One region of the Flintibacter sp. SJQ-8 genome, then DNA from elsewhere that is predicted to be linked to it. Evidence: riboswitches for the same ligand, from Rfam matches in the RefSeq annotation. Region 1 holds a riboswitch; the other holds the start of a gene.
The links. A riboswitch is a leader RNA that binds a small molecule or an ion and turns the genes downstream of it on or off. The one in region 1 is predicted to bind cyclic di-GMP.
Positions count from the first base shown of each region.

Region 2: linked by a shared signal. The riboswitch ahead of ACSAMP_RS00200 (LPXTG cell wall anchor domain-containing protein) and the one ahead of ACSAMP_RS14355 (vWA domain-containing protein) in region 1 are both predicted to bind cyclic di-GMP.

Region 1 is NZ_JBPJWR010000016.1:588,866-598,879, forward strand. Features, by position in the region: gene ACSAMP_RS14340 (response regulator) at 1-1,259, shown strand, start outside; tRNA gene ACSAMP_RS14345 (tRNA-Ala) at 1,314-1,389, opposite strand; gene srtB (class B sortase) at 1,490-2,503, opposite strand; gene ACSAMP_RS14355 (vWA domain-containing protein) at 2,581-7,329, opposite strand; cyclic di-GMP riboswitch class I at 7,371-7,455, opposite strand; gene ACSAMP_RS14360 (hypothetical protein) at 7,508-7,942, opposite strand; gene ACSAMP_RS14365 (type IV pilus twitching motility protein PilT) at 8,197-9,258, opposite strand; gene ACSAMP_RS14370 (hypothetical protein) at 9,287-9,700, opposite strand; gene ACSAMP_RS14375 (hypothetical protein) at 9,697-10,014, opposite strand, start outside.
Region 2 is NZ_JBPJWR010000001.1:39,923-49,936, forward strand. Features, by position in the region: gene ACSAMP_RS00190 (hypothetical protein) at 1-465, shown strand, start outside; gene ACSAMP_RS00195 (alanine/glycine:cation symporter family protein) at 712-2,172, shown strand; cyclic di-GMP riboswitch class I at 2,413-2,501, shown strand; gene ACSAMP_RS00200 (LPXTG cell wall anchor domain-containing protein) at 2,672-5,389, shown strand; gene ACSAMP_RS00205 (hypothetical protein) at 5,548-6,012, shown strand; gene ACSAMP_RS00210 (GGDEF domain-containing protein) at 6,034-6,939, shown strand; gene ACSAMP_RS00215 (sensor histidine kinase) at 7,003-7,377, opposite strand; partial or broken gene ACSAMP_RS00220 (aldo/keto reductase) at 7,461-8,465, opposite strand; gene ACSAMP_RS00225 (carboxymuconolactone decarboxylase family protein) at 8,480-9,241, opposite strand; gene ACSAMP_RS00230 (ECF transporter S component) at 9,387-9,917, opposite strand.

The DNA.
Region 1 (10,014 bases):
GGCTCTCCGTCCCCTGCTCCTTCGACGCCATGATGGAGCGGGCCTTTGGCCAGGCTCTGGAGTGCCGCTATACCTCTGAGTCCTCCATCACCACTCTGTCCCGCCAGGCCCTGTTGGACGCCTTTGACCACGGGAAGACCAAGCTGGAGGCCAACCTCCACTACGCCGCCTGGGATAAATACGTGCGCATCACCTATCTGTTGTCCCGGGAGGCTGAAACCGGCCATGTCCTTGCCTATGTGATCTGCGACGACGTCACCGACCTGGAGCGGATGCGCGGCGACTCCCTCCATCTGGACAACACAAATTTAAAGCGGGAACGGGACGCCCTGACCAAGGAGCGAAACGACCTGACGGAAGAACGGGACGATCTGACCCACAAGAACACCGATCTCACCGAAGAGCGGGACGTGCTCAGCGAGGAGAACGGCGAGCTGACCCGCGCGGCGGACGCGGTACACTTCATTCTGAACGCCGGTTCCTTTGTGTGTACCTATAACTTGCAGGGAAACACCATGCTGGGCATCAAATACTCCCAGGCCATGCGCAGGCTGTATGGCTATTCCCAGGAGGGCGAGTTCCCCGACCTGTGGGACTCCTGGATGGACTGCATCCTGCCGGAGGACCGCAGCTATGTGGAAAACAGTTATTTTTCCGCTGTCAAGGACTACTCCGGCCAGACCCTGTACGACGTGACTTACCGTGCCCGGCAGAAGGACGGCGCCATCCGCTGGCAGCGCGCCGCGGCCTCGGTGCTGCGGCGGCCAGACGGGACGCCCATCGCCGGATACGGCCTGGTGATGGACATTGACGAGCAGAAGCGGGCGGCGGATCTGATCGACGCGGCGCTGGAGCAGTGCGACCTGTCCGGCGTTCAGGTCCTGCTGGTGGAGGACAACGACCTGAACATGGAGATCGCGGAGACCTTTTTGACCGACGCCGGGGCCTCCGTCACCAAGGCCTTCAACGGCCAGCAGGCGGTGTACGCCTTCTCCAAAGCGCCCGCCGGGACCTTTGACATCATCCTGATGGACGTGATGATGCCGGTGATGGACGGATACGAGGCGACAAGGCGCATCCGCAGCCTGAACCGCCTGGACGCCAAGACCATCCCCATCGTCGCCATGACGGCCAACGCCTTTGCCGAGGACGTGGAGGAGTCCCGCAGCGCCGGGATGAACGAGCACATCTCCAAGCCCCTGGACATCGGAAAAGTGAAAATGACCATTGCGCGCTACATCGGGCGGAAAAGATCATAACGCGCATAACGGCATAAGCAAAAGCGAGACATGAACGAATCATGTCTCGCTTTTTGGTGGACCTGATCGGATTCGAACCGACGACCCCTACAATGCGAATGTAGTGCGCTCCCAGCTGCGCTACAGGCCCGTATTTTCTTTTTGAAGGACTTTTATCATTATAGCAGATTTTCTGGAATTGTAAAGCAAAATTTTTTGCCCGGCCAAATTTTCGTCTGGCCGGGCAATTTTCAAGCTGTCTCTTCAGGCCGGATGTCCTGGGAGGGGGCCGGTTCCGGCTCCTGGGGCTGTTCCGGCTCTGCCGGGCTTTCCTGGGAGACGTCCGGGGGCTGGGCGCTCTCCTCGGGCTGCGGCGCAGGCTCCGGGAGCTGCTCCGGCTGCTGGACGGCCTCCTCCGGCTGGGGTTCGGGGGCCTGGCCGGGGCAGACGGCCTGGACCACCCAGCGGGTGGCGTGGCCGTTTCCCGTGCAGGTGGACAGGGTCAGCACCTTGTCATACGTGTGGGGCGTCACCCCGGTGTTCAGGGCGGACAGGGCCAGACAGCTGTCCAGAAAGCTCTGGCGGCTGCTGTCGCTGCGCAGCCCCAGGCGATAGACATCGCTGTCCACGCTCACCTCTCCGGCGGCGAAGATCTCATAGCGGTGGGTGCCGCTGTCATCGGTGAGGTACACATAGGGGTGGGCCTGCCAATAGCTGCGGCTTTTGTACTGGCTCAGGGTGCCGAACATGGAGCGGTTGTTCATCCGGTGGCCGTAAATAATGGTGTTGAAGTCGCTCAGGTCGCTGCTGTTCCGGCACTCCATGAAGATGGCCCCCACGGAGTTCTTCCCGCCCCGCCAGGTGTGGTCAAGATAGTAGCTGTTGTCCGTCCCCTGGACCACGGGATAGGACACCCGGGTGCCGGGGATGAGGATCCAGCCCAGCACGTCCGGGTTCTGCTGCCGCAGGGCGGAGAAGTCCATGTCTTTCAGCGCCTGGGCGTAGGGGTCCTGCCACACGGGGACCTCCTCCGGGGCCTCCCCCGCCCCGTCGGTGCTGGCGGAGCTTGAAACGCTCCCGCTCCCGCCGGTAAAGTCCACCACCGGCAGGTCGGACAGGTCGGGCAGCCCGGCCAGCTCCTCGGCCTGGGCGTATGTCTCGTCCCCCTGGCGGTACTGCACCAGCTGGAGGGCCGTTCTGCCCAGGCAGAGGGCGCAGATCACCGCCAGCAGGGCGGCCAGAGCTTTTCGGAATTTCGGTTTCATGGTCTCTCCTCCCGGGGGTACTGGAATAGCAAGGGCCCGGACCAAAGTCCGGGCCCTTGTTGTGCTTTGGTTTTGGCTTAGCCGTTGTCGTCCTTGCGCTTCTTGCCGGTCAGGTTCAGCCAGACCAGGCCAGCGCCGGAGGCCACAGCGGCCATCACCCACAGACCCATGGCGTCGCCGGTCTTGGGCACGTCGGCCTTGGGGGTATCCTCGTCGGGGATGTCCACAGGGGCCTGGGGCAGGTCGGTCTTGGGGGTATCCTCGTCAGGGATCTCCACGGGCTGCTCAGGCAGATCGCTCTTGGGCACGTCGTCGTCCTTGATCTCGGTGTCGGGGGTGGGCTTGGGTGCGGGCCGGTCGTCGTCCCGGTCATCCCGGCCGCCGCCGCCGTTGTTGTTCACGGTGAGCACATAGTTCACCACGAACTGGTGGGGGGCCTCCCGGGTGGTGCCGGTCAGGTCAGCGGTCTGCTCCGCAGGGCTGGCCAGGTCGAAGGTATAGCCGCCGTGGCTGGCAGTGGCAGACGCATTGATGGTCTGGCTGGCCTTGGTGGTATCCTGCACCTGGGTGGTCTCGCTGTCCTGATAGGTGACGGTGCCGTCCGTGGTCACGGTGTAGTTGTAGGTCACGGTGTAGAAGTAGTTCACGATGGTGGGAGCCTTGGGGGTCCACTTAGCGGTGAACACGGTGCGCTGGTCAAAGGTGCCGTTGGTCATGGCGTTACCGGGCTGGGCCTTCCAGCCGGCGAAGTCATAGCCGTTTCTGGTGGGCTGAGGCACGGGCTGCTGGTCGTTCAGGCCGGTGTTCTTGACCACAGTGTAGTTCACACCGTCCTGAGAGTTCTTCCAGGTGCCGCCCTCCAGGTCGAACACCACGGTCACCATGTGGCGCACATACTCGATGGTACCGTTGGCACCAGCGGGGAGGATTTTATCCTTGTGGCTGTAGCGCTCCGGATTGTAACCCTCGTAGCCAGCACCCTTCTTGGCGTACTCCTCCATGTTGGCGCTCTTGCCGTAGGTCACCTGGATGGTTTCAGTCAGGGTCTTGTCCTCATCCTTGGTCTCGGGGCCGTTGTCCAGCACGGTGAAGAACACGTGGTTCAGGGTGGTGGACTGGGGATTGTTCACGGTCTTCCGATACTCCAGCGTCACATCGTAGTTCTGGAACTTCTCCATCTTGGGCATCTCGCTCACGGGGTTGCCGTTGACCTTCAAGCTGTTGCTGACGAAGTCGTTGAAGGTGAAGCCGTTATAGTTGTCATAGTCCGCACGCTTGAAGGGGACGGGAGCGTCCACTTCTCCGGTTTGTTTGCCGGAACTCTGGGGAACGCTGCTGGGGGTCCCGTCGGTGACGGTGGTATAGGTGGCGGTGATGGAGTAGGTGGGCTTCAGGTAGTACTTGATGATAACGGTAGCGGTGGGCTGACCATTCTCGCTCTTCGTGATCGTACCGGTCAGCTTGTCGTGATTCACATCGAAGCTGGCGCCGCTGCGATACCAAGTGTTGCCCGCCTTGTCCACGATGATCTCGGGGACATACTCGTTGCCACTCACGTCATAGTTCTTACCCACATAGTCGGTATAGGTCTTCTCCATAACGTCCGCAGCCAGGGCAAATTTGGGGTCGTTGCTCTCGCTCTGATACTTCACGACTACGCTGTTCTTGTCGCGCTCTTTGTAGTACAGATCGATCACGGTCTTTTCCTGGAAAGTGCCGGTCATATTGGGCTCGCTCACCAGGTCATAAACCACATAGTCCTTGGTGATGGACTTGACAACATATTTTTCACCATTTTTTGCGGAACTCAAATCATAGGCAGTGCCAATGGTTCCAGGCACAGAAACGGATTTATTCAGTTCCTCGTTGGTGCCCTCTTTCAGGTAATTCACAATTACAGTGCCGTCGCCATTCTTCGCATAGTGGAAGGTGACCTCGGTATTCTTTTTGATCTTACCCTCAGCGGGGTCGCCAGTCGCTTCCACAAAGTGATAGCCAGCGGGGGCGGCCTTCTGTTCGGCCTTATAATCCTGGCCGTAGAAGTAGTCGTTCTTAACGATGGTGTCAAAACCGTCGTGGGTGCTCTTGTCGGAGAACTCATACTTCACAGTCAGGGTGTAGGGGATCTGCTCGGTCTTGATGTCTACATGGTGGTTGGCCTGGATGTTTCTGATGCTGTAGCTGTACACGCCGTTGGCATCCGCATTGGCGGTCACGGCCTTGGGCTCGTCAGTACCGGCCTGGTCGGTCACGCTCGCCAGCTTATAGCCGGGCTTCAGCTTGAAGTTCACAGAGCCGTTCTTGCCCTTGCTATAGGTGAAGTTGTCGCCATTGATTGCAGTCACACCAGCGCCACCGGTCACAGTCACTCTATATTCATAGTGCTTATAGGTGATGGTGATATTGGGCGTAGCCTCGGCGTTCTTATTCAGCTGAATGGACTCAGGGCTGCGGCCAGTCTCGGTGTAGGTATCCACATTCTTGGCAGGAACGCCAGCGGCCTGGATCGTCTCCTCGTGCTCACCACGATAGGTATCGACGGCGGTGTTGGCATCAACAAGGGTCTCATTGCTGTCGGGGTCCACGTTATAATACTTGTGGGTCACAGTGTACTCAACGGGGGTCTTGGTGTCGTGGTAGAAGTACAGGGTGACGGTGGTGGTTTCCTGGCTGGGGGTGATGTCGGTGACAACCTCGCTGCCCTTTTCCAGTTTGCCGGTGCTGCCGGGGGCCACGGCCACCTGGTAGTCATACACAGTCTTGCCGTCATACTTCGTATAGTCGCCGGACTGGATGTTATACTGAACATCCCCGTCCTCATCCACATAGACGGTGCCGGTCAGGCTGATGGCATCCTTGTTATCGGGCTCGGCTTTGGGCTTGCCGTCCACGCAGGTGTAGTAGTAAGCCTCAACCTGATAGCTGGGCTTGATGGTCCAGGAGCCCTCGAACACCACGTCGTCGGTCAGATCGAATGTTCCATTCTCCTTGAATTCCACATTGCCGCTCTTCACGGTCCAGCCGGAGAAGTTGTACTTGTCGGAGGTGGGATTCTCAATGCGGGTCTGCTCAGAACCCCGCTTGAACCACTGCTTCTCGGGCAGGTCCATATTGGGGTTCAGGTCCTCGGGGGTGTTGTCGTACACATACTCCACGCTGTTCACATACTCCTTGGCGTAGTAGTGGACCAGCGTGTGGGCATCGGCCTTGTCGGTCACGTCGAGCGTATCGCCCTCAAAGATGGGATAAGTGCCGTCCTCCTGGACTTCGGTCAGCTTCTTGCCGTCCAGCTCAGAATACTGATAGACATACTTCACATGCTCGTCGCTGGTATCCAGGGCCTGGTTGGGGGCGTACACCTCAAGATCGGTCATGCCGTAGTCCGTTACCTTGCTCTGGAAGGCGTGGGGCTTCTGGACAGAATCGGTGATCTCGCTTGCGTTGCCGTTCTCGTCAAGAACCTTGAACTGCTCCTCCAGAGTGGACACCTTGTAAAATCCCTCGGGGATGTTGAACTGACCAGTGTACGCGGTCTTATTGCCATTCTGCTCAATGCCATACTGGAGATAAGTGGGATTGTTCAGCTTGATACCGGTGTAGTTGCCAGCATCCTCACTGGGGTCCAGCTTCACGCGATAGGTGTACTGGATAACGGTATTGCTGAACGAATCCTTATTGGTGGGGGTCCAGCGCAGGGTGCGGCCATCGCTGTCCAGCGTAATGTTGCCCTTGACGGTCTCAAAGTCCTCGTTCTCCTTGGGGCCATCCTTGGCGCTGCCGCTGACATAGGTCATCTCGTCGCCCATGGGGTCCACGATCATGGCGGAAATGCGGGTGGACAGCTCGGTAAAGGCGGAGTTCAGCGCTTCGGCATTATTGGCGTAGATATACTCGCCGTCGCCCTTGGCCATTTCTTTCAGCTTCGGGTTGTCCAGGGCAAAGCCCACGGTGTACACGTCATTTTTCTTGTTTTTAATAAAGTCTCTATAAGTGCTAGAGGTGTATCTATTGCCATATTCGCCGCCAGCAGTTGCTTCGCCGTCGGACAGCAGGACCAGAACCTTCTTGGTCACGGTGCTCTGATTCTGATTCAGCAGGTCGATACCCTTGTCCACACCGGCCATGATGTTGGTGCCGCCATCGGCAACCACATCGTTCAGGCTGTTTTCCTGCTTGGCATCGTCAGAAAAAGAGACGTACTGAACGTTAGCGCCCGCGGGCAGAGAATTCTCCAGTGCGGTCATTGCCGCCTTGGCAGACTCCAGACGGGTCTCATAGTTGACCCACTTGCCGTTCTCGTCCTTATACCGGCAGGGCAGCCAGTCGGTAGCATCACCCCAGCCGCCTGGAACCTCGTGTCTGACTTCTTTCTTTGTGCAGGTCAGCTGCCGTTCATAATGGCCGCCCAAAAGGCTGTCATCCTCTACCCAAACGCGCTGGTAGCACCACATACTATGCTCGTGGTCGCCCTTGTCGTGGTCAGGGTCGGTGCAGAACATCATGGAGCCGGACTTATCCAGGACGAACACCACGTCCAGGGGCTGCTGCTTGATCCTAGTGTCGCCGATGTCGGCGCGAACCGTGACTTCCCACTCGGTGTCGCCCACCCGCTCGGCGGTCTTGGTCAGGTTAATGCCGTGGCCGTTGACGTTTTCAACCGTGTCGGGCTTCAGGGGGTCGGGCTGGTTCTCAGCAACGTCCTCCTCAGCGAAGGCGCTGATCTGGACCAGGCTGAGGGTCATGACCATGGCCATGAGCAGGGACAGACCTCTGCGTCCAAGGCCCTTGAGCGAATACGCTCTTTTCTTCAATCGTTTGTTTCCCATTATTTCGTTCTCCTCCTCATTTTTTGCAACAGGAACGGAATACTGGCGGCCGGGCTGGCATGGCGTAATGCTTTAGCCCCCATTGCTTTGCGTCCCGCTCTTTCGGGCGGTTTGCCGTGGTCAGTGTCTTTCAGTGGCCCTGTGGGCCGGGGTCGCTGGGGTTTTGCCTGGGGTGGGGTCAGCTGCTCTTTTCCATCTGGCTGGCGCTCTCTAGGGCGCTGTCCATGAGAAGCAGCAGCTCCAGCACGCTGCGGAATCGCTGTTCGCCGCCGCCCTCCAGCCAGGCCACAGAGCCCTGCCAGCTGGCGTTCTGCCGGAAGATGACCCTGACGGTGAAGGTGGCGATTTTGCCCGTCCTGGGTCCTGTTCCGACTGCTGCGCTGCCCTTTCCCGCGGCGCTTGCGCCGAAGGCCCGGGGGGTGCTGAAAGCCTGGGGAAACTTTGTGGCGTCCAGCAGCCGCTCCATTTTCCGCAGGAAGTGGATGGCGCTGTGGAACTGCTCGCCGCTGTGCAGCTGGGGGTGGTAGAGCCGCCCGTCCAGCACACCGTCTTCATAGGAGTCGATGCACACCAGGGTGTTCCGGTATTCATTCGCCTGGACTCGGTTCTGCACGCTGTCAAGTCCTCCCCTCTCTTTAGGATGGCAACAGTATATCATATGATGGTTACAAAACCCGTTACATTTTGCTTTTCAACTCGCGGGCACAGAAAAAATCCTGCACAAATTATACCCAAACTTTTTGGGCAACTGGTACAATTAGGGGGTGTTTTTTGTGAGTAGGGTGTCATTTGGGGGAATTGGGGGGATTTGTGGGTACAAAGGCTATGAAAAAGGCCCGCCAGACGGCGGGCCCTCTCTCCACACATTCAATTCCCCATTCTCCGCCGCAGCTGCTCCGGGTTATCGGCGTAATTCAGCGCCGTCTCTCGGGTGATGCGGCCGGCCTGATACAGGTCCAGGATGGACTGGTCCATGGTCAGCATGCCCTCGCTGCCCCCGGCGGCGATGGCGTTGTCGATCTGGTGGTTCTTCCCGTCCCGGATCATGCTGCGGATGGCGCTGTTCATCTGCATCACCTCGAAGGCGGGGACCTGTTCCCCGTCCACGTCGGGCAGCAGCTGCTGGGACACCACCGTGCGCAGCACCGAGCTCAGCTGTACCCGGATCTGGGCCTGCTGGGCGGGGGGGAAGGAGTCGATGATCCGGTCAATGGTGTTCACCGCCCCCCGGGTGTGAAGGGTGGCGATGAGCAGGTGGCCGGTCTCGGCGGCGGTCATGGCCGTCTGGATGGTCTCGTGGTCCCGCATCTCCCCCAATAAGATCACGTCCGGGGCCTGGCGCAGGCAGGCGCGCAGGGCGGAGAGATAGTCCTGGGTGTCGATGGCGATCTCCCGCTGGCTGACGATGCTCTTCTGGTCCCGGTGGAGGTACTCGATGGGGTCCTCCAGGGTGATGATGTGGCAGTTCCGGGTGCGGTTGATCCGGTCCAGGATACACGCCTGGGTGGTGGACTTGCCGCTGCCCGCCGTGCCGGATACCAGCACCATACCATAGGTCAGCTCGGCCAGATCCATCACCTGGGGCGGGATGTGCAGGGCCTGAAAATCCGGTATCTCAAAGGCCACCACCCGCACCACCGCGGCCATAGACCCCCGCTGGCGATAGGCGTTCACCCGGAACCGGGCCAGTCCCCGGACGGAGAAGGAGAAGTCGTCGTCCCCCCGGGCCAGAAAGCCGTCCATGTCCCGCCCGGCCAGCTGATAGATGGCCCGCAGCAGCTCCTCCGTCTTGGGGGGCAGCAGCCGCTCGTCGTCCAGGGGCAGTATCTGCCCCTCGACCTTGGCGCTGGCCGAGCCGCCGGCCACAAAAAACAGGTCGGACGCCCGGCGCTCCACCGACTGGGTCAAATAGTCCATCAGCTCCGCCATGGGGATCGCCTCCTTTTGAAATGTAAGATCATGTGCTCCCGTCCCAAAGGTCCAGGTCCTCGTCCGCCTGCCAGTCCGCCGTGAAGACGGCCTGCCAGGCGAGGATCTCATGGCTCTCCCCCGTCAGCCGCACCCGGACCTCCAACGTCTGGGCGTCGGAGATGGGGCAGGCATAGGAAAAGACGCCCTCCCCCTCCGCCGTCACGCCGTCGGGGCGCTCCCCGGCCCGGAGCTGGGACAGGATCTCCTGGGCCTGACAGTCGGCCTGGTAATAGCCGGTGACGGCGCTCCAGCTGTTCTGGGCCAGCCGCCGGTCCGCCTGGGCCTGGGTGAGGAACAGCATGGCGAACACCGTGAGACACAGCACGGCGAAGATCACCAGCAGGGAGCTGCCCCCAACCACGGGCGCGGGATTTTTTCCCTCTCTCATGCGCTCTCTCATGTTCCCGCCTCCTGCCAGCAGACCTCCAGGGAGAACAGGCTCTCCCCGTTTTTCTCCGCTATGTCGATCTGTGCCCTGCCCAGCAGGGGCTGATCGCTCTCAACGGGCTGAACGGTGAGGGTATAGGTCGGCTCCTCCGCCGTCTCCTGCCAGGTCTCGTCCAGAGGGATGATCCAGCGCTGGCCGTCCAAATTGCCGCCCAGCTCTGCCGCAGCCTGGGCCAGGTCGCCATTCCGGGCTTTCAAGGTGTCGGCGGCGCTCTCTGCCCACAGCACGGCCCGGTCTGTGGCCTCCACCCGGCGGGATATCCCGTC
Region 2 (10,014 bases), on a different contig from region 1:
GGGGGCAGCTCCTCCAGCACTTCCTCCAGCACCAGTTCTTCCACCTCTTCCAGCACCTCCAGCTCCTCCGCCCAGAACGACGGTAAACAGCAGCAGGCCGACGTTCTGTCCGCCCTGTTGGTGGACATCAAGGGCAACGTGGAGGTGGGCAGCGCCGGAAGCTCCCTGAAGGCCGTGCCCTATGCCGCCGCCCTGCTGAACTGGGCCTCCTCCAGCACCCTGAGCCAGGAGGAGATCGACGTCATCGTCAGCGAGATGCTGAACACCGTCTCCGGTGACGAGAGCGCCGCCGCCGAGTATGCCGCCCAGCTGGGCCTGGTGAATGCCGACTGCCAGGTCCTGCTCAGCGACGACGCTGAGGAACTGCTGAACGAGGCTGGGTGCGCCGACGTGAACACCGACTGGTCCGAGCAGACCGCCGGGGTGCTGGGCCTGGTCATGGCCGCCGCCGGGGTTGAGAACTAAACACACGCTTTGAAGTGACAGAAGGCCGCCCGCTGGGGCGGCCTTTTCTTTTAGGACTTTTCACAAAAATACAGAGTTTCTTTCAAATTTTCCAGAAACGCTGTTCAAATGACCGAAGTTATGCTATACTATGTCTGTCACATGTCCGGGAGGACATTTTTTAAGAGGAAGGCCCCACGCCTGCCTCTTTTTTTCCGCCCGGACACACTTTAGGAGAGAAGAAGAGAGAAAGCGAGGAAAATTATCATGTTTGATGCGTTGTACGCAGGCTTTGCCGGGCTCATCGCCAACATCAGCAACTTTATGTACAGCTATCTGCTGATCATCCTGCTGCTGGCCGCCGGAATTTACTTCACCTGCCGCAGCAAGTTCGTCCAGCTGCGGTTGCTGGGGGAGTCGATCCGGGTGGTCAGCGAGAAGTCGGACGACAAGCACGCCGTTTCCGCCTTCGAGGCGCTGATGGTCTCCACCGCCAGCCGGGTGGGCACGGGCAATATCGTGGGCGTGGCCAACGCCATCGCCATCGGCGGCTATGGCTCCGTGTTCTGGATGTGGCTCATCGCCCTGGTGGGCGGGGCCACCGCCTTTGTGGAGAGCACCCTGGCCCAGATCTATAAAAAGCGGGACGAGCAGGGCGGCAGCTATGGCGGCCCCTCCTATTATATCCAGGCCGCTTTAAAAAGCCGTTTTCTGGGCGTGGTCTTTGCCGTGGCCCTGGTCGCTACCTATGCCGGCGGCTTTAACATGCTGGCCTCCTTCAACCTCATCGACAGCATGTCCAGCTACAGCTTTTATGCCCACACCGTCACCCTGATGGGCCGCCAGTTCGCTCTGGTCCCCGTCCTCGGCGGGGCTCTGCTGGCCATTCTGGTGGGCATCTGCATCATGGGCAGCGGCAAGCGCATCGTCAAGGTCACCGGCGTACTGGTGCCCGTGATGGGCGTGCTGTACATCATCATGGCCCTGATCGTAATGATCCTGAACATCGGTATGCTGCCCCAGGTGCTCCAGCGCATCTTCTCCGCCGCCTTCGACGTGAAGGCCATCTTCGGCGGGGCTGCGGGCTTCGGCTCCTCCGCCGTGATGCAGGGCATCAAGCGCGGCCTCTACTCCAACGAGGCCGGTGTGGGTTCCGCCCCCAACGCCGCCGCCGCCGCCAACGTGTCCCACCCCGTCAAGCAGGGCCTGGTGCAGATGCTGTCCGTGTTCATCGACACCATTCTGGTCTGCACCGCCACCGCGATGATGTGCCTGTGCACCGGTATCATCCCCTCTGAGGAGCTGAAGGGCGCGCCCTTTGTCCAGTCCAGCCTGTCCACCACCTTCGGCCCCGTGGGCCCCTATTTTATCACCTTCGCCCTGCTGCTGTTCGCCTTTACCACCCTGCTGGGCAACCTGTTCTACTGCGAGGGCTGCCTGAACTACATCGCCGGGCACACCCTGGGCAAGGCCCCCATGAACCTGTTCCGGGTGGTCGCCTGTCTGGTGGTCTTTATGGGCGCGCAGATGAAGTTCGGCCTGGTGTGGGACCTGGCCGACGTGCTGATGGGTGTGATGGCCCTCATCAACCTGCCCGTGATCCTGATCCTGGGCGGCACCGCCATGCGGGCCCTGAACGACTATCTGGCCCAGAAGAAGGCTGGCAAGGACCCGGCGTTCAAGGCCGCCTCCATCGGCCTGAAAGAAAAAACCGACTTTTGGAACTAACTGCTCCCCCTATTTTTGCGCATTTTCTGCCCGCAGACCGGTGTTTTCCGGCCTGCGGGCGTTTTTTTGCCACTTTGCACAAAAACCCGGTTCTTTTTAGGACATATCTACAAAATTCTGGATTTTTATCGATTTCGGGGAATTTTGCGGGTAAAACCACAAGATGTAACCAGTTTTGTAACCCCCGCGTGCTATACTTTTCTCAGAAAGCGGGGGACAATATTTCCCGGTCCCCGGAAATAACTGAAACGGCAAACCGGCGGAAACGCCGGGGCGCAAAGCCATGGGGGCTAAAGCGGCACCGCCGCCATGCCAGCCCGGCCACCACATATTTCGATTTTCCTGAAAATAAGAAAGGAGAAACGAAAGATGGAACGTAAACTGAGAAAGCTATTAGCCCTGGTCACAGCCTTCAGCCTGTCTATGAGCCTGCTGGGCGTGACCGCATTCGCTGACGAGGACAATAGTCCCCCCCCCCGCGGACACCGACACCTCCACGGTGGAGCATTCGCATAACCCCGTCGCCTGCTCCACTTGCAATGGAACTCACAAGATCACCGAGACCCAGGACTGCCCCGACTGTGAAGGCCCGGCGGAGGTGGATATGGTCGAATGCCCCAAGTGTGAAGGCGAGGGGCAGGTACTCACCTGGGATTTTGACCACGTCTGCCCCATCTGCAACGAGAAAGGCTGCACAGATAATCCCATGTGCTTCATGGGATATGAACTTTATCCTATAGACTGTTCTAATTGCTCCGGCTCCGGTGAGATTCCCGACCCTGATGCCGTGGTCTGTCCTACTTGTAAGGGCTCCGGCGAAATTGAGGTCCCCGTGGACTGCCCCGACTGCGACGAAAACGGCAAGGTGGCCTGCACCGGCAGCTTTGACTCCGGCGTGCTCACTGACGTGAACAGCGACAGCGGCGAGGGCACCATGACCTACACCTGCGCCGCCTGCGGGGCCAGCTATACCGAGTCCCTGCCCGCCGAGGAGACCCTCCAGCTGGTATGCTCCAACATAAAGGTGACCTTCACCGCCCCCGCTTTTGTTCAGGCCGGCAAATCGCTGACCTACACTGTTAAGGTCACCAACAACAACAAGGTTGCCGCAAAGGGCCTGGCTATCTTCCTGAAATTCAGCAAAAACGTGACTGATGTTTCTGTTAAAAACGTGGTGTCGCCTGATTTTGACGCGGATACCCACACCCTGAAGATGAACCTGGACCTATTTGGTCCTGCCCAGACCAGTAAGGGCCCCAACAGCAAAACCATCACCGTCACTGCCAAAACTGTCTCTGGCGAGGGCGAGGATCAGACCGTCACCGTTGAACCCGGCGACGAGGTGACCGTCGACTGGACCGTCGACTATCAGACCCAGACCGTGGACAGCGGCTCCGCCGTCACCACCATCTCCAAGTACCCTGTCGTTGAAAAAGTGACTTTGGCCGGCCTGAACCTGGGCTATCGCTACTATGCCAACGCCAAGGGACCTGATGCAACGAACATGACGGGCACCCTCAACAGCTCCGTCTGTACCTTCGATTCCCTGGAAACTCAGGCGCTCTCTTTCGACGATGCGCTGGGCGCTGACAATGGCTTTCTTATCGACTTCCCCTTCTCCAACAGCGGCTCTGTGCAGAACTGCAAGACCGACCGCACCTGGGTCTGCGTGGGCTTTGTCCCCTACCGTGGCTACGGCTACACCGACATGAGCGTTCTGAAGAACTATATGTTCAGCAAGACCGGCGAGGACGGCTTTAAAACCGGCTCTCTGGACGATGCCAAAAACTTTGTGACGCAAAACGGCGGTGTGTGCTATGGTGAGGTCGCTTCCGCCGAACAGATCGAAGGCTTTGTAAAAGTCACCGGCAAGTCCGACTCCTTTGTTCTGATGACCGTGTGGTATCTGCCCGGAACCGCCGGTTTCGAGCTGCGGGACGGCTATGACCTCACCATTCCCGCCGTTCCCTCCGCCGGTTATCAGCCCACCAGCAAGGGCGTGACCGTCACGCCCGACCTGGACAGCGTCCACGCGGTGGACGGCAAGCCCCACACCTTTGAGGGCGAGCTGACCGTCACCATCGGCAGCAGTGCCCCCAACACCATCCACATCAACCTGAGCGATGCCCTGACCGCGCTGATGGGACGGGCCTCCCACCTGGGCAACAACGCCATCCAGCCCGGCGACGTGATGAACTATCACGTGAAGCTGGTGAACAACAGCGGCAAGGATTTTCAGTATGTAGCCAACTCCGCCTTTGCGGCCACGGTGGACCGCTATGTGGATGGCCAGCAGTCCCTGGGCACCGGCTTTGACGGCTATCAGATCGCCGCCTCCATCCCCGACGGCGGCACCGAGTTCTGCGCCATCCCCCGCCGTGTTGCGAATGATGCGCTGAAGTTTCTGGGTGTTGACAAGGACCTCAGCGACGAGGCCATCGGTGCTCTGCTCCTTGCCAAGGGCTACGGCGAGGGCGAGGACCTGACCCCCGCCCAGATTACCCAGAAGTACCTGGCCCCCTTCTATCTGGACTTTTTGAACAGCCAGCGGGCCGAGGATGCCCAGTTGGCCCACAGCTTCCTGGACCTGACCGGCTCCGAGTTTGCCCGCCTGACCAACTATGACAATCAGAACGGCGATCAGCCCGGCGTGCCGGAGACCTGCGAGACCGTGGCCCAGGCCTTCTACTACTTCTACTATGGCGTGAACTTCACCGTCAACGGCACCAGCATCTATGACCAGATGAAGGACCACGCCGCTATGAACAAGCTGGTCTCCGACGCCCTGTCCGGCGACGGGACCTATACCCTCGCCAGCCAGATCGCCGGCGAGACCACCAACAACGCCTTCCAGGACACCGCCTTCCGCTTTGGCATGCAGTTCAGCATGGCGTACACCCCCACCTCCGCCCCCGACGGACCTAGCGGCGGCGGCGGCGGTGGCCGGGATGACGATCCCACGCCCCCCGCTCCCCCTGTGGATATCCCCGAGGAGCCCACTCCTCTGGCCCCCCTCCCCGGCGAGGATGTGACCCCTGAGCAGCCCGCCCCCGATGCGGACGTTCCCCTCACCGACCTGCCCGATGAGGAGGTCCCCAAGGCCGATGTGCCCAAGACGGGAGATGCCTCCCTGCTGTGGCTGGCTCTGTCCGGTCTGTCCGGCTCCGGTCTGGCCGTTCTGACCCTGTCAGACCGCAGGAAAAAGAACAAGGACTGAGTTCTCTTCCACCAGCCGCTCCCCTAACTGGGGCGGCTGGTTTTTTATTCCTAAATCAGAAAAGCGCCTGTTCTCGGATGCAAATCTTGACATTTTTTACAAAATGGGCTATTCTAGTGTGTAATATATAACCACGTTTCAGAAGGGAGCCGGTTTTTATGCCAGAGCCGCGTCCATCCCGCAGTTCATTTCAGACCTATCTCTTCATCGCCCTGGTCGCGGTGGAGCTTTTGATGTCCTTCACCTTCCTGGGCTATCTCCATGTGCAGCCCATCTCCATCACCTTCGCCTATATCCCGCCCATTCTGGCCGGGTGTCTGCTGGGGCCTGTACAGGCCACGGTATTGGGGGCGGTGTTCGGCCTGGCCAGCTTGTTCAAGGCGTCCTCCTCCTATGTGATGCCCATGGACCAGCTGTTCTCCCCCTTCCGCAGCGGGGCGCCGATGGCCAGCCTGATCCTCAGCGTGGGCACCCGCACCCTGTTCGCCCTGCTCATCGGCCTGGCCCTTCTCTGGTGCCGCAAGCGCCGCCACCCCCGGCTGTGGATGATCCTGCCCGCCGCCCTGGCCTCCAAGCTCCACGCCGGTCTGGTCTATCTGGCCATGGGGACCTTTTTCCCCTAGACGGGCTACCGCTGGACCCGGGTGATCTGCCTGGATCTGAACGACGTGACCATCTCGTTGGTGTGCGTGGTCCTGTCTCAGCTGGCCTGGCACGTCTATCATCTGCCCGCAGTGGAGAATTTCCGCCTGTATGTGGACCAGTCGGTCCACGACTCCCAGTGGGACCGGCGGCTCTATCGGGCCTGGACCATCTTCGTCCTGATGCTGGTGGCCGCTGCCGCCGCGTCGGTCATCTATTTCGCCCAGCGCATCGGCTATATGCTGGGGCAGCACGGCCTGGTCCTCACCGACGAGATGAACTATGACCTGGTCCATCTCCAGATCCAGTTTTTGGCCTCTGCCCTGTCCCTGAATCTGATCATGGCCCTGTCTTTGATGGCGGTGTACAAATACCTGTCCTATCGGGAGTATCTGGGCGCGCTGGACGGCCTCACCGGGGTGATGGGCCGCAGGATGTTCCTGAACCACTGCCAGCGGCTCCAGCAAAAGGGCGGCCTGACCCAGGGCTGGTTTCTCTTTGCCGACGTGGACTATTTCAAGTCCATCAACGACGCCTATGGCCACCCCGCCGGGGACCAGGTCCTGATCCAAGTGGCCCGGCAGCTGGAGATGCGCTTTGCCCCCTATGGCCGAGTGGGCCGCATGGGCGGGGACGAGTTTGCCGTGATGGTGGAGCAGCCCCTGGCGTTAGACCAGCTCACCGCCCTGCTGGACGGCTTTCTGGCCGAGATCAACGGGGTCCTGCCCCGGCAGAAGCCGGTGTCGTGCAGCATCGGCGTGTGCCGCTTCTCCTTCCCTCAGGACGTGCAGGCGCTGTACACCCAGACGGACGACGTGCTCTATGCCGCCAAGCACAGCGGGCGGGGCCGCTACGCCATCTCTGACCTCACTGACCAGGGGCTGGTCCCCCTGTTTCCCGCAACCTAAACCAAACAAGAAACAAAACGCTCACGGCGCGCTTTTCCAGCTACACCGTGAGCGTTTTCTGTTTTATCTTGCCGTCCGGCCCAGGCGATAGCCCACACCCCACACCGTCTGAAGCAGCTTGGGGTGGGCGGCGTCTCCCCGGTAAAACGGGTCGAACAGCCGGGGCAGCTGCTCCGGCGGCACCCCGGGGCCGTTGTCGGTGAAGGCCAGCTCCGCCTGCTCCCCCGCCGCCCGGGCGGAAATAGCCACGCGGACGTTCTCCCGCCCGCCGTATTTCCGGCTGTTGTCCAGCAGATTGGCCGTTACTCGGGCCAGCAGCGCCCGGTCCAGCAGCACCAGCGTCAGCCCCAGTCCCAGCACCAGCAGCGCCCCCGCCGCCAGCACGGGGATCAGGACCATGGCGATGTGAGAGCGGGCCAGCTGTTTTTTGATGGTCATGGCCAGACCTCCTTCGACGATCTAAATCACGGCCATTATAACACATCCGGTCCGCCGGGTTTAAACAAAACTTAAACGCCGCCTTACTTCTTCTCGTCCAGCAGCATGACCCCCTGGGGCGGGTTGTGGTCGATGGCCCCCACGATGGGGTGGGGCCGATAGAGTTCCTCCAGGTAAGAGAGTTCCTCCTCCGTCAGGCGCACCGCCAAGGCCCCCGCCGCGTCATCCAGATAGCGGGCCTTGGTGGCCCCCACGATGGGGGACGCCACCCCTCTGGCCACTGCCAGGCCAGGGCGATCTGCTGCATCTTCGCCCCGTGCTTGTCCGCCAGCTCCGCCACCCGGGCCACGATGGGCATGTCCTGCTCCTCCGTCCGGTCATACTTCCCCATGGCCACCCGGTCCGTCCGGCTGCGCAGGGTGTCCGCCGTCCAGGTCCTCCGGGTGAGGTGTCCCGCCGCCAGGGGGCTGTAGGGCATCAGGCTCACGCCCATCTGTTTGCAGATGGGGATCAGCTCCCGCTCGTCCTCCCGGTAGAGCAGGTTATAGTGGTTCTCCATGGCCTGGAACCGGGCCCAGCCGTGGTCCCGGGCGATGAGCTGCATGTTGTAAAACTGATAGCCATACATGGCCGAGGCTCCCAAGGCCCGGACCTTGCCCGCCTTCACCAGGTCGTTCAGGGCCTCCATGGTCTCCTCCATGGGGGTGTCATAGTCAAAGCGGTGGATGATGTACAGGTCCAGATAGTCGGTGCCCAGGCGCTTTAAACTGCCGTCGATTTCCCGGTGGATGGCCTGGCGGGACAGCCTGCCGGGGTTAAAGTAAACTTTGGACGCGATGACCACCTTGTCCCGGCTGACGTTCTTCTTTAAAGCCCGGCCCAGATATTCCTCGCTGGTCCCGGCAGAATAGCCGTTGGCCGTGTCGAAGAAGTTGATGCCCCACGTCCAGGGCGTGCTTGACCACTTCCTCCGTGGCCCCCTCGTCCAGGGTCCAGTCGTGCATGGTGCCCGCTTTGTCAAAGCTCATGCAGCCCACGCATACTTTGGAAATTTCAATGTCGGTGCGGCCCAGCTTGGTGTACTCCATGGCGCGCGCCCCTCTCAGCCCTCGGCCTCGGGCAGGACGGCGTTGATGCAGCCCAGGGCGTTCAGGGTGCGGGGGAAGCCGATATAGGGCATGCACAGGGTCAGGGCCGCCAGCAGAGTCTCCTTTCCGTTGCCCACGGCGGCGTTGCCCCCCACGTGGGCCTTCACCTGGGGCTCGCAGCCCCCCTGGGCGGAGAGCACCGCGAAGGTGAGCAGCTCCCGCTCCGGGATGGTCAGGAACTTGCGGGTGTAGAAGTCCCCGAAGCAATAGGCGGACAGATAGTCCTGGATGTTCTTCTGGTTGGCCGGGGCGGCGGAGCGCATGGCGTCGATGTGGTCGCCGAAGATGGACTTCTGGGCGGCGATGCCGTCGGCCAGGCGGCTCTCCTCGGTGACGGTCTGGCCGCTCTCCAGGGGCAGGGCCACCCCATGCTCCGCAAACGCCTGGTCCATGGCCTTCACGGCGTTCTCCACCTTGCCCAGGCCGATGTAGGGGGCGCAGTGGTACACGGCCTCCCGCACCTCCTCCGGCCTGACCCCGGCGGCCAGGGCGGCGGCGGTGTGGCGCTTCACTTCGTCCATGGTCTGGTTGGTGGTGGCCACCACTAAGATGACCAGCTCCCGCAGCTTGGCGCTCAGCTTCTCCTCGGCGTAAACTTCACCGTAGATGAGCCGCGTCTTGATGGCGGCAAACTCCGGGTCGGTCCCCGCCAGGGGGCTGTCGCTCCGGCCATAAAGCTGCGTTAACGTCTGCTTGGTCTGTTCCGCTCTGTCCATGATCAAAACCTCCTGTGTTTTGTCGTCGTTTGATCTGTCACACCAAAAGCATAGCAAAAAGCCGTGCCGTTGACAAGATGACAAGATAGCACAAGACCGCGAAGCAGGCCCCTCGCCCGCTCCGCGGTCTTTTCTTGAAAATCACTCAGCGCTGAGAAAACTTGTCCCAGAAGGTCAGCAGCCCGGCCTTGAAGCACAGCAGCATGGACACCACAGCGCCGAAGGTGGCCTGGAACACCTGGAAGGGGAACTTCAGCATGGCGGCCTCGGGGGTGGCATACATCAGGGCCCGGCCCACGGAGTAGCCCGCCACATTGATGATGACGCCCAAAATCACGCCCACCAGGGCGGCACGGCCACGGTGCTCCTTGGACAGCTTGTGGGCACACAGGGAGACCACCACTGCCTGAAGCCCGTGGGTCACCAGAGAGACGAACATGGGCGCGGGATAGAAGAAAAAGTCACCCAAGAACGCGCCCACGCCGCCCACAAAGAAGGCCCCCAGGGGGTCCAGCAGAATGGCGGCGGTGCAGATGACGGCGTCGTTCAGATACAGGTGCCCGCCGGGCACGGGGACGCCGAAGGAACTCATGGCGATATTCAAAGCCATCAGCATGGCGGTAACGGTCAGCCATTTCACCGGCTGGTTCTTGCGCAGATCAGATACACTGGACATAGAAATCACTCATCTCTCTCAATTTTTCCTCTATTCTACGCCTGAAGTGATACTGTTTTAAGGACCAATTTAAGAAAATTCTATAGGGTCAGTTTGG